DNA from 3 places in the Mesorhizobium sp. WSM3868 genome. Region 1 is predicted to be linked to each of the others. Evidence: predicted binding sites of a transcription regulator. Region 1 holds the regulator's gene; each other region holds the start of a gene.

Region 1 (4,007 bases):
CGCTTGCCAGGGTTACCGGCAAGACCGGGGTGGAAATGGAGGCGCTGACCGCGGCGTCGGTTGCCTGCCTCACCATCTACGACATGGCCAAGGCAGCGGACCGCGCCATGGCGATTTCCGGCATCAGGCTGGTCGAGAAGACCGGCGGCAAGTCGGGCGACTACAAGGCAGGTCCTTAGCATGGCTTTGCTTCCGGTCGCCGAGGCGCTCCAACGCCTGTTGGACGGCGCGACCGCGCTGCCAGGCGAAAGCGTGCCGCTGGCCGACGCGGCCGGCCGGGTCCTGGCCGACCCGGTGGTGGCTCTGCGCACCCAGCCGCCCTTCAATGCGTCGGCGATGGACGGCTATGCCGTAAGGGCCGCCGACGTGGCCTCGGCGCCGGCCCGGCTCTCCGTGATCGGCATGGCGCCCGCCGGGCGTGGCTTCACCGGCTCTGTCGGCAAGGGCGAGGCCGTGCGCATTTTCACCGGCGCGCCGCTCCCCGAAGGCGCCAATACCGTCGTTATCCAGGAGAATGTCCGCGATCTCGGCGGCGGCAGCATCGAAGTGACCGAGCCGACCGCGGAAGGACGCAACGTCCGTCGCCGCGGGCTCGACTTCTGCGAGGGCGACCTGCTCCTCGAAAAAGGCCGCCAGCTCGATCCGGCGGCGCTTTCGCTGGCGGCATCGGCCAACCATCCGAGTCTCAACGTGGTGCGGCAGCCGCTGCTCGCCATCATCGCCACCGGCGACGAATTGCTGCCGCCGGGCAGCGCGCTCGGCCCCGACCAGATCATCTCGTCGAATGCCTATGGCCTCACAGCTACGGCCCAGTCGGTCGGCGCGCGCGCGCTCGACCTCGGCATCGCCGCCGACCGCAAGGACGCGATCGCGGCCCTGGTCAAGAAGGCGGTCAAGGCCGGCGCCGACGTCATCGTCACGCTTGGCGGCGCCTCCGTCGGCGACCACGACCTGATCCACGACGTGCTGACCGGCGAAGGCATGCAGCTCGACTTCTGGAAGATCGCCATGCGTCCCGGGAAGCCGTTGATGTTTGGCCGGCTCGGCGACATTCGCTGCATCGGCCTGCCCGGCAATCCGGTCGCAAGCCTGGTCTGCTCGCAGCTGTTCCTGAAGCCGCTTCTGGCGCGGCTGGGCGGCCGGTCCTGCCGGCAGGAAATCCGCACGGCCCGGTTAGGCGCCGCAATGCACGCCAACGATCTCAGGCAGGACTATGTGCGCGCCGTGGTCCGCGAAGATGCGGGGGCGCTGATCGCAACACCGTTCGGCATCCAGGATTCCTCGATGCTGAGGATGCTCGCCGATGCCAATGGCCTGATCGTGCGCCAACCCTTCGCACCGGCGGCTGAAGCCGGCGAGGAATGCAGCGTTCTGATGTTACGCTGAACAAAACGTCAACACATTCACTAAACTTTAAACGGTTGCGGAACACAACTGGAACAGATAGTGTTTGTTCTGGGTTTGTTTTTCTGATTCTGGTTTCAGAACCCATGGGGGCCGCCATGCTGACGCGCAAACAACATGAACTGCTGATGTTCATCCATGAACGGCTCAAGGAAAGCGGCATTCCGCCGTCTTTCGACGAGATGAAAGAAGCGCTCGACCTTGCCTCGAAATCGGGCATCCACCGCCTGATCACGGCGCTGGAGGAGCGCGGTTTCATTCGCCGGCTGCCGAACCGAGCGCGTGCACTTGAAGTGCTGCGCCTACCTGACTCGATCGCGCCCGGCCTCAATGCGGCGAAGAAATTCTCTCCGAGCGTCATCCAGGGCGGCCAAGGCAATCTCGGTCGCCAGATCAAACCCGCGGCGCCCGCACGCACGCCGACGCCCAGCAATGACGACGACGCCGTTTCGGCCGTCTCCATCCCGGTGATGGGTCGCATTGCCGCCGGTGTGCCGATCGACGCCATCCAGCACCAGACACATTCGATCACAGTGCCGCCGGACATGATCGCCGGCGGCGAGCACTACGCGCTCGAGGTCAAAGGCGACTCGATGATCGAGGCCGGCATCTTCGACGGCGACACGGTCATCATCCGCAACGCCAGCACTGCGAGCCCCGGGGAGATCGTCGTGGCGCTGGTCGACGACGAGGAGGCGACGCTGAAGCGCTTCCGCCGCAAGGGCGCCTCTATCGCGCTCGAGGCTGCCAATCCGGCCTATGAGACGCGCATCTTCGGTCCCGATCGCGTCAAGGTTCAGGGCAAGCTCGTCGGGCTCATCCGCCGCTACTGAAGGGCTGCGGCTTGGCTTCCGGCTTCTCGGGCTTCTTGTAAGGCGCCAACCCCCTCGCCTCACGCGAGTAGCGCCGCTGTTCGTGCCAAGGGCGGTACGGTTTTTCGACGGCGTATTGAATGGTTGCTCGCGCCGTCGCCGATTGCGGATCGAAGAAGACGGCGGCACTGCCGTCGCGCGCAAGCTGCCGCTTGGTGACGACGAGGATACGTGGATCGCGGCAGGGATTGTAGGCCGTGGCGTCGTTGATGACGATGAGGTCTGCGAAGTCGCAGGCAGGCCTGGCAGCTTCGCGGTTCTCGGCGAGCGCGACGATCGCGCCCGATGGATGCCGGCCAATGCAGAGATCGCCCGTGCAGTAAAAGGGCGATCCAGGCGGCAGGTCGACGGGATCGGCTATGTCCAGCGTGCCCTTGGCGAATGTCTCCGGCGGCACGATCGTTTCGGCCTTGAGCGCGCGTTTCCAGTTATCGGTAGTGAACTCGTTGGAGCGGGCACGATTGATGGCGAGTTCGCCGCCGCCGATCGGCATCGCCACCAGATGCGCGTCCTCCGAGATCAGCAGGTCCGGCGTGCGCACCTGCGGGATGATCATGACGGCCGCGGCAGCGAAAGGAATTGCGGTCAGCCTGAGCCACGTAGTCGCCATCGTGGCGATGACGAGCGCGATCGTCGCCAGCAGCACCGAATGGATCGAGATCAGGCCCACGGCATCGACCGGCGACCACTCCGAAATCCACGCCGAGATCGCGATCATGGCCGCCAGGCCCTTGCCCATCAAATAGAGGAAGGGCCCGTCGAAGCCGAACGGCATCATGACCGCGCTGGCGACGGCCAGAAACATCACGATCGTGACGATCGGCATGATCGCGAGATTGGCCAGCAGGCTGAGCGGCGAGACGCGCTGGAAATGCCAGATGGCAAACAGCGCCGTGGCACTTCCGGCAATGATCGACGTCATTGCGGCGCCACCTGCTCCGACTGCCAGTTTGTGCGACATGAACCGCAGGAACGAACGCTTTTCCGGCGGCGCTCTCACCTTGCCGGCGCGGTAGTCGGACCAGCCGGCATAGGCGCCGACAAGGGCGGCGGTTGCCGCGAACGACATCTGAAAGCTCGGGCCAACCACTTCATGCGGCGACACAAGGATGACGGCGATGGCCGAGATCGCCAAATTGCGCATCGTCAGCGCGGCGCGGTCGAAAAGCACGGCGATCAGCATGACGGCCAGCATGATGAAGCTTCGCTCGGCGGCGACCACCAACCCGGAGATGACGAGATAGGCGGCGATCGACATAAGCGCGATTGCCGCGGCATACTTCTTCACCGGCCGGCGTGACGAAAAATCCGGGAACAGCGCAAAGGCGCCGCGCAGCAGAAGCATGACCGTGCCGGCGACCAGCGCCATGTGCAGGCCCGAAATCGAGATGATGTGATAGATGCCGGTCCGCCGCATCGCCTCGTTGATGTCCTCGGGAATGCCGGCGCGCACGCCGACGATCAGTGCAGCGGCAATCTCGCCTTCGGGTCCGCCAATGGTGCTTCTGATGTGATCGGCAATGTTTTCGCGCGCGTTCTCGATGGCTGAGGCGATGCTCGTCTGAGCGATCGGGTCGGTTGGCGGAATGAGTTTCGGGTCGCCGAGGAAAAATCCACTGCCGCCGATGCCGGAAAAATAGCTGTCGAAGGAAAAATCATAGCTTTCGGGACGGACCGGCCCGGTCGGCGGCAGGAGCCGTGCGTAACCCGTCACCAGCGATCCAGCCTTCA
Region 2 (4,007 bases), on a different contig from region 1:
CGTCATCATCGCCCATTGCGGATGATCGAGCTTCAAGGCGTAAGCGGCAAGCAGCGCGATCAGCCCGGCAGAAACCGTGCGCAGGGCGAAGATCCAGTCCGAGCGCGTCGGCTGGGTCAGCTCACTTAACGGTGTCCCGGCTAGATCCTTCAGCCGCGTCCAGGTCACATGCAAGTCTCCGTCCCGGAGCCTGTTATGGACCAGTCCGCGTTCAGATATCCAGCACGTCGGCCTCGGCGAATTCGGCACGTTCCTGGATGAAGCGGAAGCGGGCCTCGGGCTTGGTGCCCATCAGCGCGTCGACGGCGTCCTTGGTCGCCTGCTCGGCATCGATCACGTCGACCCTGAGAAGCGTGCGCTTCCTCGGGTCCATCGTGGTTTCCTTGAGCTGCGAGGCCATCATCTCGCCAAGGCCCTTGAAGCGGCCGATCTCGACCTTGCCGCGCCCGGTGAATTCGGTGCGCAGCAATTCGTCCTTGTGCGCGTCGTCACGTGCATAGGCCACCTTACCGCCCTGACGGATCGAATAGAGCGGCGGCACGGCCATATAGAGATGGCCACCTCGGATCAGGTTAGGCATCTCCTGGAAGAAGAAGGTGATCAAAAGCGAAGCGATATGCGCGCCGTCAACGTCGGCGTCGGTCATGATGATCACGCGGTCGTAGCGCAGGTCCTCGTCGCGATATTTCGAGCGCGTGCCGCAGCCGAGCGCCTGAACCAGGTCGGAAATCTGCTGGTTGGCGGCAAGCTTGTCGTTGCCGGCGCTGGCGACGTTGAGGATCTTGCCGCGCAGCGGCAGCACCGCCTGGCTGGCGCGGTCGCGCGCCTGCTTGGCCGAGCCTCCGGCCGAGTCGCCCTCGACGATGAAGATCTCGGCGCCGGCCGCGGCATTCTGGGTACAGTCGGCGAGCTTGCCCGGCAGGCGCAGCTTGCGTACGGCGCTCTTGCGCGAGACTTCCTTTTCCTGACGCCGGCGCACACGCTCATCGGCGCGCGCGATCACCCATTCGAGAAGCTTCGAGGCTTCCTGCGGGTTGTCGGCCAGCCAGTGGTCGAACGGGTCGCGGATGGCGGTTTCGACGATGCGCATCGCCTCGATGGTGGCCAGCCTGTCCTTGGTCTGGCCAACGAATTCCGGCTCTCGGATGAATACCGACAGCATACCGGCGGCCGAGATCATGACGTCCTCGGTGGTGACGATCGAGGCGCGCTTGTTGCCGATGAGATCGGCATATGCGCGAAGCCCGCGCGTCAGCACGTTGCGGAAGCCCGCCTCATGCGTGCCGCCCTCGGGAGTGGGAATCGTATTGCAGTAGGAGTTGAGGAAGCCGTCGCCGCCGAACCAGGTCACAGCCCATTCCAGCGAGCCATGGCCGCCCTGCTTGTCGCTTTTGCCCGCGAACACTTCGCGCGTGACCTGGAATTCGTCGCCGAGGGTGGCCTTGAGGTAGTCTTTCAGGCCGCCCGGGAAATGGAACTCGGCTTTGGCCGGAGTTTGATCCTTTTCCTTGATCAGTGAGGGATCGCAGGTCCAGCGGATCTCGACGCCGCCGAACAGATAGGCCTTCGAGCGCGTCATGCGGTAGAGCCGGGCCGGCTCGAAGGCGGCGCCCTTGCCGAAGATCTGCTCGTCGGGATGGAAGCGGGTCCTGGTGCCGCGGCGGTTGTGCACCTCGCCGAGGTGCTCCAGCCCGCTCACCGGAACGCCGCGCGAGAAGCGCTGGCGATAGAGCTGGCGCCCGCGCGCGACCTCGACCTCGAGGTGATCGGACAGCGCGTTGACTACGGATACGCCGACGCCGTGCAGACCGCCGGAGGTCTCATAGACCTTGGAGTCGAACTTGCCGCCCGAATGCAGCGTCGTCATGATGACTTCGAGCGCCGGTTTCTTGAACTTCGGATGCGGATCGATCGGAATGCCGCGGCCATTGTCGGTGACGGTAAGAAATCCGTCCGCCGAAAGCTCGACGTCGATGAAGGTCGCGTGGCCGGCCACCGCCTCGTCCATCGAATTATCGATGACCTCGGCGAAGAGGTGATGCATCGCCTTGTCGTCGGTGCCGCCGATATACATGCCTGGGCGACGGCGCACCGGCTCCAGCCCCTCAAGCACCTCGATGTCGGCGGCGCTGTAGCTCTCGCTGCCGTCGCGGGCGGCGGCCGAGCGCTTCGCGGCCTGCACCAGCGGATCGGCCGGCCGCGAGGGCGCGCGTACTTGCTGGGGCTGCTTTTCCGGGTTGCCGAAAAGATCGCTGGTGTCGTCCATGCTAGCCATTAAGTCCAGTACTGCGAATCACTCCTCGATACTGCCACGCTTTTGGCGGGCGAACGAGTTCCTGTTCCGTTCAGGGATCAAACTGTCTCTTATTCCAAAACCATTCGATAACCAAGCCGCCGGAAATAGGGCGGGCTCCACCCCTTTGGATTCCTGATTCTTTAACATTAACGCCTAGCGTGAGCCTCAACGACAAAAGACCACGGGGCGTCAGGGGTTTCGTTGTGAAGGGCAGGGCCATAACCATGATCGGCATCGCAGCCGTTTTCGGCGCGATCTCGATCTTTGCCGCGGACTTCTGGGTCAAAAGCCAGGCGAGGGCCCAGCCCGAGCAGAAGACGGCATCGATCGTGGTGCCGCACGAGCCCAAAGTCGAGTTCAAGACCATCGTCGTGGCGAATGCGCCGCTACGCTACGGCATGCAGCTCGACCGGTCGCAACTCACCGAAATTCCGTGGCCGCAGGATTCTCTGCCGCGAGGCGCCTTCCCGACAATCGACAAGCTGCTGGCCGAAGGCAGCCGAGTCGTGCTGTCGCCAATCGAGGTCAACGAGCCGGTGCTGCTCGCCAAGCTGTCGGGACCGAACGGCCGCGCCACACTTTCCAACATGCTGTCGCCGGGCATGCGGGCCGTCACCATCCGCACCGACGAGATCGCCGGCGTCGGCGGCTTCATCACGCCGGGCGACCGGGTCGACGTCGTGCTGACGCGCGATGCCGGCGAAATCCAGGAAGTGTCCAAGAACGCGCAAGGGGCAGCCGGCTCGACGGTCACGTCCGAAATCGTCGTGTCCGACGCCAAGGTGCTTTCGGTCGGGCAGGGCGCGGACGAGCGCAAGACCGAGCCGCAGGTCGCCAATTCCGTGACCCTCGAGGTCACGAACGAAGGGGCGCAGAAGGTAGCGCTCGCCCGCACCGTCGGCTCCTTGTCGCTGTCTTTGCGGTCCGCCGCCGATGCCAGCGCCAGCGGCAACGGGCTTACCACCATCTCGTCCTTCGGCGGTTCGGTTGCCGCGAGCGCCGAGGCAAGCGCCGCCTCGCTGGTCAATGCGGTGGCGAAGGAGCCGGAAGAGCCGAAGTTCAAGACGGTGATCGTGTCGCGCGGCACGAAGGTGGAGGAATACAAGGTTCCCTCCAAGCCCGCCGACGGAGACGTCGTTCCTTCCAAGGAACAAGAACAATAGCCGGTGGGGACCGGCCGGGAACGGGACAATGCCTGTGTTGAACAAAGAACGGACGACGAGAGGGCTGCGCCTTCTGCGTGCAATGGCGGCGGGCGCCTTTCTGGCAGCCGCCGGAATACTGGCCTTTGGGGCGCCGGCCCAGGCAAACAACGACGTCGTATACGTCTCGGCGACCAAGAACGTCTCGATCAAAGTCGCCAAGGGCAAGCCCAAGACGATCATGACGAACGCGGCCTTCTATCAGATCGTCATCGGCGATCCGGAGATCGCCAACGTCAATCCGCTGACCGACAAGTCCTTCTATGTGTTGGGCAACAATCTCGGCACCACCGGCATCGCGCTGTTCGATCAGAACAAGCAGCTCGTCGGCACCATCGACATCGAGGTGACGCTGGACACCGACCAACTCGCGAACACCATCCGCGCCAGCGTGCCGGATGCCAAGATCAAGGTCGGTTCGGCCAACGGCCGCGTGGTGCTTTCGGGCGAGGCGGAAGACGCGGTCGCGGCCGACAAGGCGAGCAAGATCGCGTCGCGCTTCTCCGGCA
Region 3 (4,007 bases), on a different contig from region 1:
CTGAGCTGCCGGTCGCCTTGGATCGGCAACGGGACAAACTGGCTGGGGCGGCAGGACTCCAGGGGGGCGCCGTAGAGCTCCGAACTGGCCTCCAAATCAGTGCCAAGGCACATACGAAAACGGCCGGGACAAATCCCGGCCATTTCCAATCGATCTGCAGAACGAATTACGGCTTGATCGGCGCGTATTTGCCGTCGTGCCACTGGTTGATGTCGTAGCTGGCGTTCTTCAGGTCGCCCTTCTCGTCGAAGATCACGTCGCCGACCACGGTGCTGATCGGCTTGCCGTCCTTCAGCGCCTCGGCGACCTTGGCCGGGTCGTCGGTGCCGGCGCGCTTGACGCCTTCGGCCACCGCCTGGATCACTGCATAGGAGAACAGCGTGAAACCTTCCGGTGTGAAGCCGCCTTGCTTGATCTTGGCCACGGCCTCCTTCGCTTCCGGCTTCGACTGCGGATCCGAGGGGAAGACGAACATCGTGCCTTCACCGGCCGGGCCGGCGATCTGCCAGAATTCCGGCGAGGCGATCGAGTCCGGCATGATCAGCTGGAACTTGACGTTCTGCTCCGCTGCCTGGCGCAGGATCAAGCCGGCCTCCGGATGGTAGCCGCCGAAATAGACGACGTCGGCCTTGAGCTCTTTCAGCTTGGTGACCAAAGCCGAATAGTCCTTCTCGCCGGCATTGATGCCTTCATAGTCGACCTCCTTGAGGCCGCCGGCATTCATGGTCGCCTTGACAGCATCGGCAACGCCCTGACCGTAGGCGCTCTTGTCGTGCAGGACGACGACGTTCTTGCCGGCATATTTCTTGGCGATCCATGGACCGATGAAAGCGCCCTGCGCATCGTCACGAGTGTAGAGGCGCATGATCGTCGGCCAGCCGGCCTTGGCCGCGGCGTCGGTCAGTTCCGGATTAGACGAGGCCGGGCTCATCATCAGGGTGCCGGCTTCGGCATAGACGGCGGAAGCGGGAATGCTCGAGCCCGAGCAGGCATGGCCGTCGACGAATTTGACGCCGTTGGCAACGATGCGATTGGCGACCGACACCGCCTGCTTCGGATCGCATTGGTCGTCCTGGATGTCGATCTTGATCTTGTTGCCATTGACACCTCCGGCGGCATTGATGGCATCCGCCGCGGCCTGCGCGCCCTGCTTGAACTGGTCGCCGATGTTGGCGAGCTGCCCGGTCATCGGGCCGACCACCGAAATCGTGATGTCGTCGGCGAAGGCAACCGATGCGCTCATCGTCAGGCCCAATGCGGCCGCGCTCAAAATACCCAATCTTTTCATGACAATAGAACTCCTCCACTTGCGCGCGGCCGTTCCGGCCACGCTTCTTCCAGAGAGCCGGGACAATTTCACCCTTCGCCGGAACTGTCGAGAGCACAATGTATCGGGATTTGGTTCATTCCGACGGGGAGTTCTTGGGCCAAGCCGCCGTTCCCATACAGGCGGTGACTGCGCAAATGCAAAAGCCGCGCCGGCCTTGTCCCGGCCGGTCACGGCTTTTGCAGTCGAGCTTCCCGGCACCCCGCGCGCCTGAACCCGCTCGCTTCCCTGTGTTGTCGCACGGCTTGAGTTCGTTGACCTGCCGCGTTCTTGGTCTGGTTAACCGGCCGTCTTTTTGCGGCCTTGTCCCTTAAGAGCTTCCGGGCTTTACCCCGCAAAATCAGTGCATCGTCATCCATTCGCGCGCTTCGCGCAGCGCCTTGGCGATCTCGGCCTTCGACATCGATGCCGACAATTCCGAGCGCAGCTCGGCGGCGCGGAGCGAGCCCTTGATCGCGGCGATGTTGAACCATTTGTGGGCGGCAATGACGTCGGTCTCGCAATCGCGGCCGGTCGCATACATCATGCCCAGTTCGAAAAGAATGTCGGCCTGGGCAGTTGCCCCCATGGCGCCGAAGCCGGCTTCAAGCATTTCAAAGCGTGCCATTTCAATCCCCTGTCTGCTCCCGAGAGCTGCCTCCTTCTGTCCCTGGAATTCCCCTGGGCGGGCCGCTCTTTCGATGCTTTCGAGGATGACGGCTCGCCTTGAATCCGTCGTTAAATGGCTTGCTTAATTTGAAGAAAACAAAGCTAAAACAACAGGTAAACGCGAAGAACTGTTAAGCATAGGAATCCAGCAATTCAGCCGATCTGCGCCAAATTCGTCGAAAATTTGAGGCGCGGGAATCAAGACTTCGCTAACCACGGAAACCGAAGCCTTTTTCGCCATCCGTTCATTTCCAGCGACCGACGCGGCCGAAATCCTTGCAAGCTTCCGTCGCGGCACCGCTTTCGTTTTGGCGATGGCTGGATTAGCTTTACGTTTGCGTAAGGGACAGAGAGGCGGAACGAGGCCCGCCGGAACCCTAAAGGGAGGACAAGCATGTTTCGAAAAGTCAGCCTGGCCCTGGCGGCCACCTTGATGATGGCAGGCGCCGCGTCGGCCGACCCGATCGAGGGCAATTGGAAGACGCAGGCCGGATCGACAGCGGCGATCGCCGGCGGCGGGGCGTTTTCCATCACGCTCAAGTCCGGCAAATATGCCGGCAAGACGATCGGCTCCTTCAAGGCGGCCGGCGACAACAAGTACACCGGCACCATAACGGACCCGGAAACCGACAAGACCTATTCCGGCAAGGCGACGCTTTCCGGCACCTCGCTAAAGATGAGCGGCTGCGTTCTGGGCGGACTGATCTGCAAGACCCAGACCTGGCACAAGCTCTGACAGTCGAACGGATGACGATGCAAAAACGGGGCCCGGCGCCCCGTTTTATTTTTGAGCGCCGTTTCTGAGCGCAACGCTGGACAAGGCATTTCGCAGGCCTTGGCCGGGTCATGACCCCATCAGCCAATTTGAACCGCAGATGAATACCGGTCTCAGAACCGGTTCAGAGGCGTTCGGGCATTCTCCTCGCCATTGAAGGAGAGACCAATGCTTGTCCGCCGCTTCACCATCGTCTGCCTGCTGATGAGCCTGTTCGGCATGTTCTTCGCCATCCTCGTGGCCGAAGCCGGCCGTCCGGCGCGCTCACCGCGAATGGCCGATACCTGCCGGCTGGACTGCATGAACCATTTCGGCCGCTGAAACGACCAATACTCGAAACCGGAACGACCACCATGAACCGCATCGCTGCCTCCACCCTCAAAGCTCTTCGGCTCCTGCCGCGGGCGATGCTCATCCTGATGGTGCTTGCCGCTCCTGTGCTGGCGGTGCCGATGATGCGCGCCGACGCCGGTTCGGTCATCGAGGCGCCAACGCCGAAGAAGGCAGGCATCGGCTTCGTGCTGCTGGTCAGCCTGCAGCGTGGCTGACACGGCCAGAGAAAAATACTCCGCAAGGCGGGCTTCGCGCCCGCCTCCCCCTCCCAAGCGCTCTTCCAAATCCCTATATTGGGCCATGGAAAAGCGAATCTACCCCCAAGCCATCGAATCGGTCGTCATGCCGGAGCCTTTCGGCAGGCAGAGTTTTGACGACGCCAAGAAGGCGGTCGCGGCGCTGGAGGCGCTCTACGACCGCAACACCAAATTCCTGCGCGATTCCTTCGCCAACCTCGCCGCCGGCAGCGACGAGAGCAGGCGCTACCGGGCCTTCTATCCGCAGATCGGCGTCACCACCACCTCGTTCACGCAGATCGACTCGCGCCAGGCCTACGGCCATATGCCGACGCCCGGGCATTTTGCCACCACCATCACCCAGCCAAAGCTGTTCGAGAACTATCTCGTCGAGCAGCTTCGGCTCATCATGCGCAATCACGGCGTCCAGGTCACGGTGTCGGAATCGACGACGCCGATCCCGCTGCATTTCGCCTTCCTGGAAGGCACCTATGTCGATGGCACCGCTGCCGAGCGCATCAGGCGGCCGATCCGCGACCTGTTCGACGTGCCGGATCTCGACGGCACGGACGACCAGATCGCCAACGGCACTTTCGAGGTGGCGTTCGGTGAGCCGAGGCCGCTGGCGCCGTTCACGGCACAGCGCATCGACTATTCGCTGCACCGCATGACGCATTACACGGCGACC

The links. The regulator LexA, encoded in region 1, represses DNA repair genes until DNA is damaged. The targets are predictions, from matches to a motif close to TGTTCNNNNTGTGTTCNG.
Region 2: a site for LexA is predicted at 2,332-2,349, ahead of parE (DNA topoisomerase IV subunit B). Genes of this name have one in related genera too.
Region 3: a site for LexA is predicted at 2,068-2,085, ahead of CK221_RS12040 (sel1 repeat family protein). Genes of this name have one in related genera too.

Annotation. Positions count from the first base shown of each region.
Region 1 is NZ_NSGB01000005.1:202,713-206,719, forward strand. It holds gene moaC (cyclic pyranopterin monophosphate synthase MoaC) at 1-179, shown strand, start outside; gene glp (gephyrin-like molybdotransferase Glp) at 181-1,386, shown strand; gene lexA (transcriptional repressor LexA) at 1,503-2,237, shown strand; gene CK221_RS10940 (ComEC/Rec2 family competence protein) at 2,221-4,007, opposite strand, start outside.
Region 2 is NZ_NSGB01000015.1:51,111-55,117, forward strand. It holds gene CK221_RS21950 (FUSC family protein) at 1-168, opposite strand, end outside; gene parE (DNA topoisomerase IV subunit B) at 212-2,266, opposite strand; gene cpaB (Flp pilus assembly protein CpaB) at 2,521-3,459, shown strand; gene CK221_RS21965 (type II and III secretion system protein family protein) at 3,542-4,007, shown strand, end outside.
Region 3 is NZ_NSGB01000006.1:85,722-89,728, forward strand. It holds gene CK221_RS12030 (acetyl/propionyl/methylcrotonyl-CoA carboxylase subunit alpha) at 1-4, shown strand, start outside; gene CK221_RS12035 (ABC transporter substrate-binding protein) at 167-1,288, opposite strand; gene CK221_RS12040 (sel1 repeat family protein) at 1,668-1,934, opposite strand; gene CK221_RS12045 (DUF2147 domain-containing protein) at 2,370-2,711, shown strand; gene CK221_RS30230 (hypothetical protein) at 2,919-3,071, shown strand; gene CK221_RS12050 (hypothetical protein) at 3,104-3,298, shown strand; gene CK221_RS12055 (AMP nucleosidase) at 3,426-4,007, shown strand, end outside.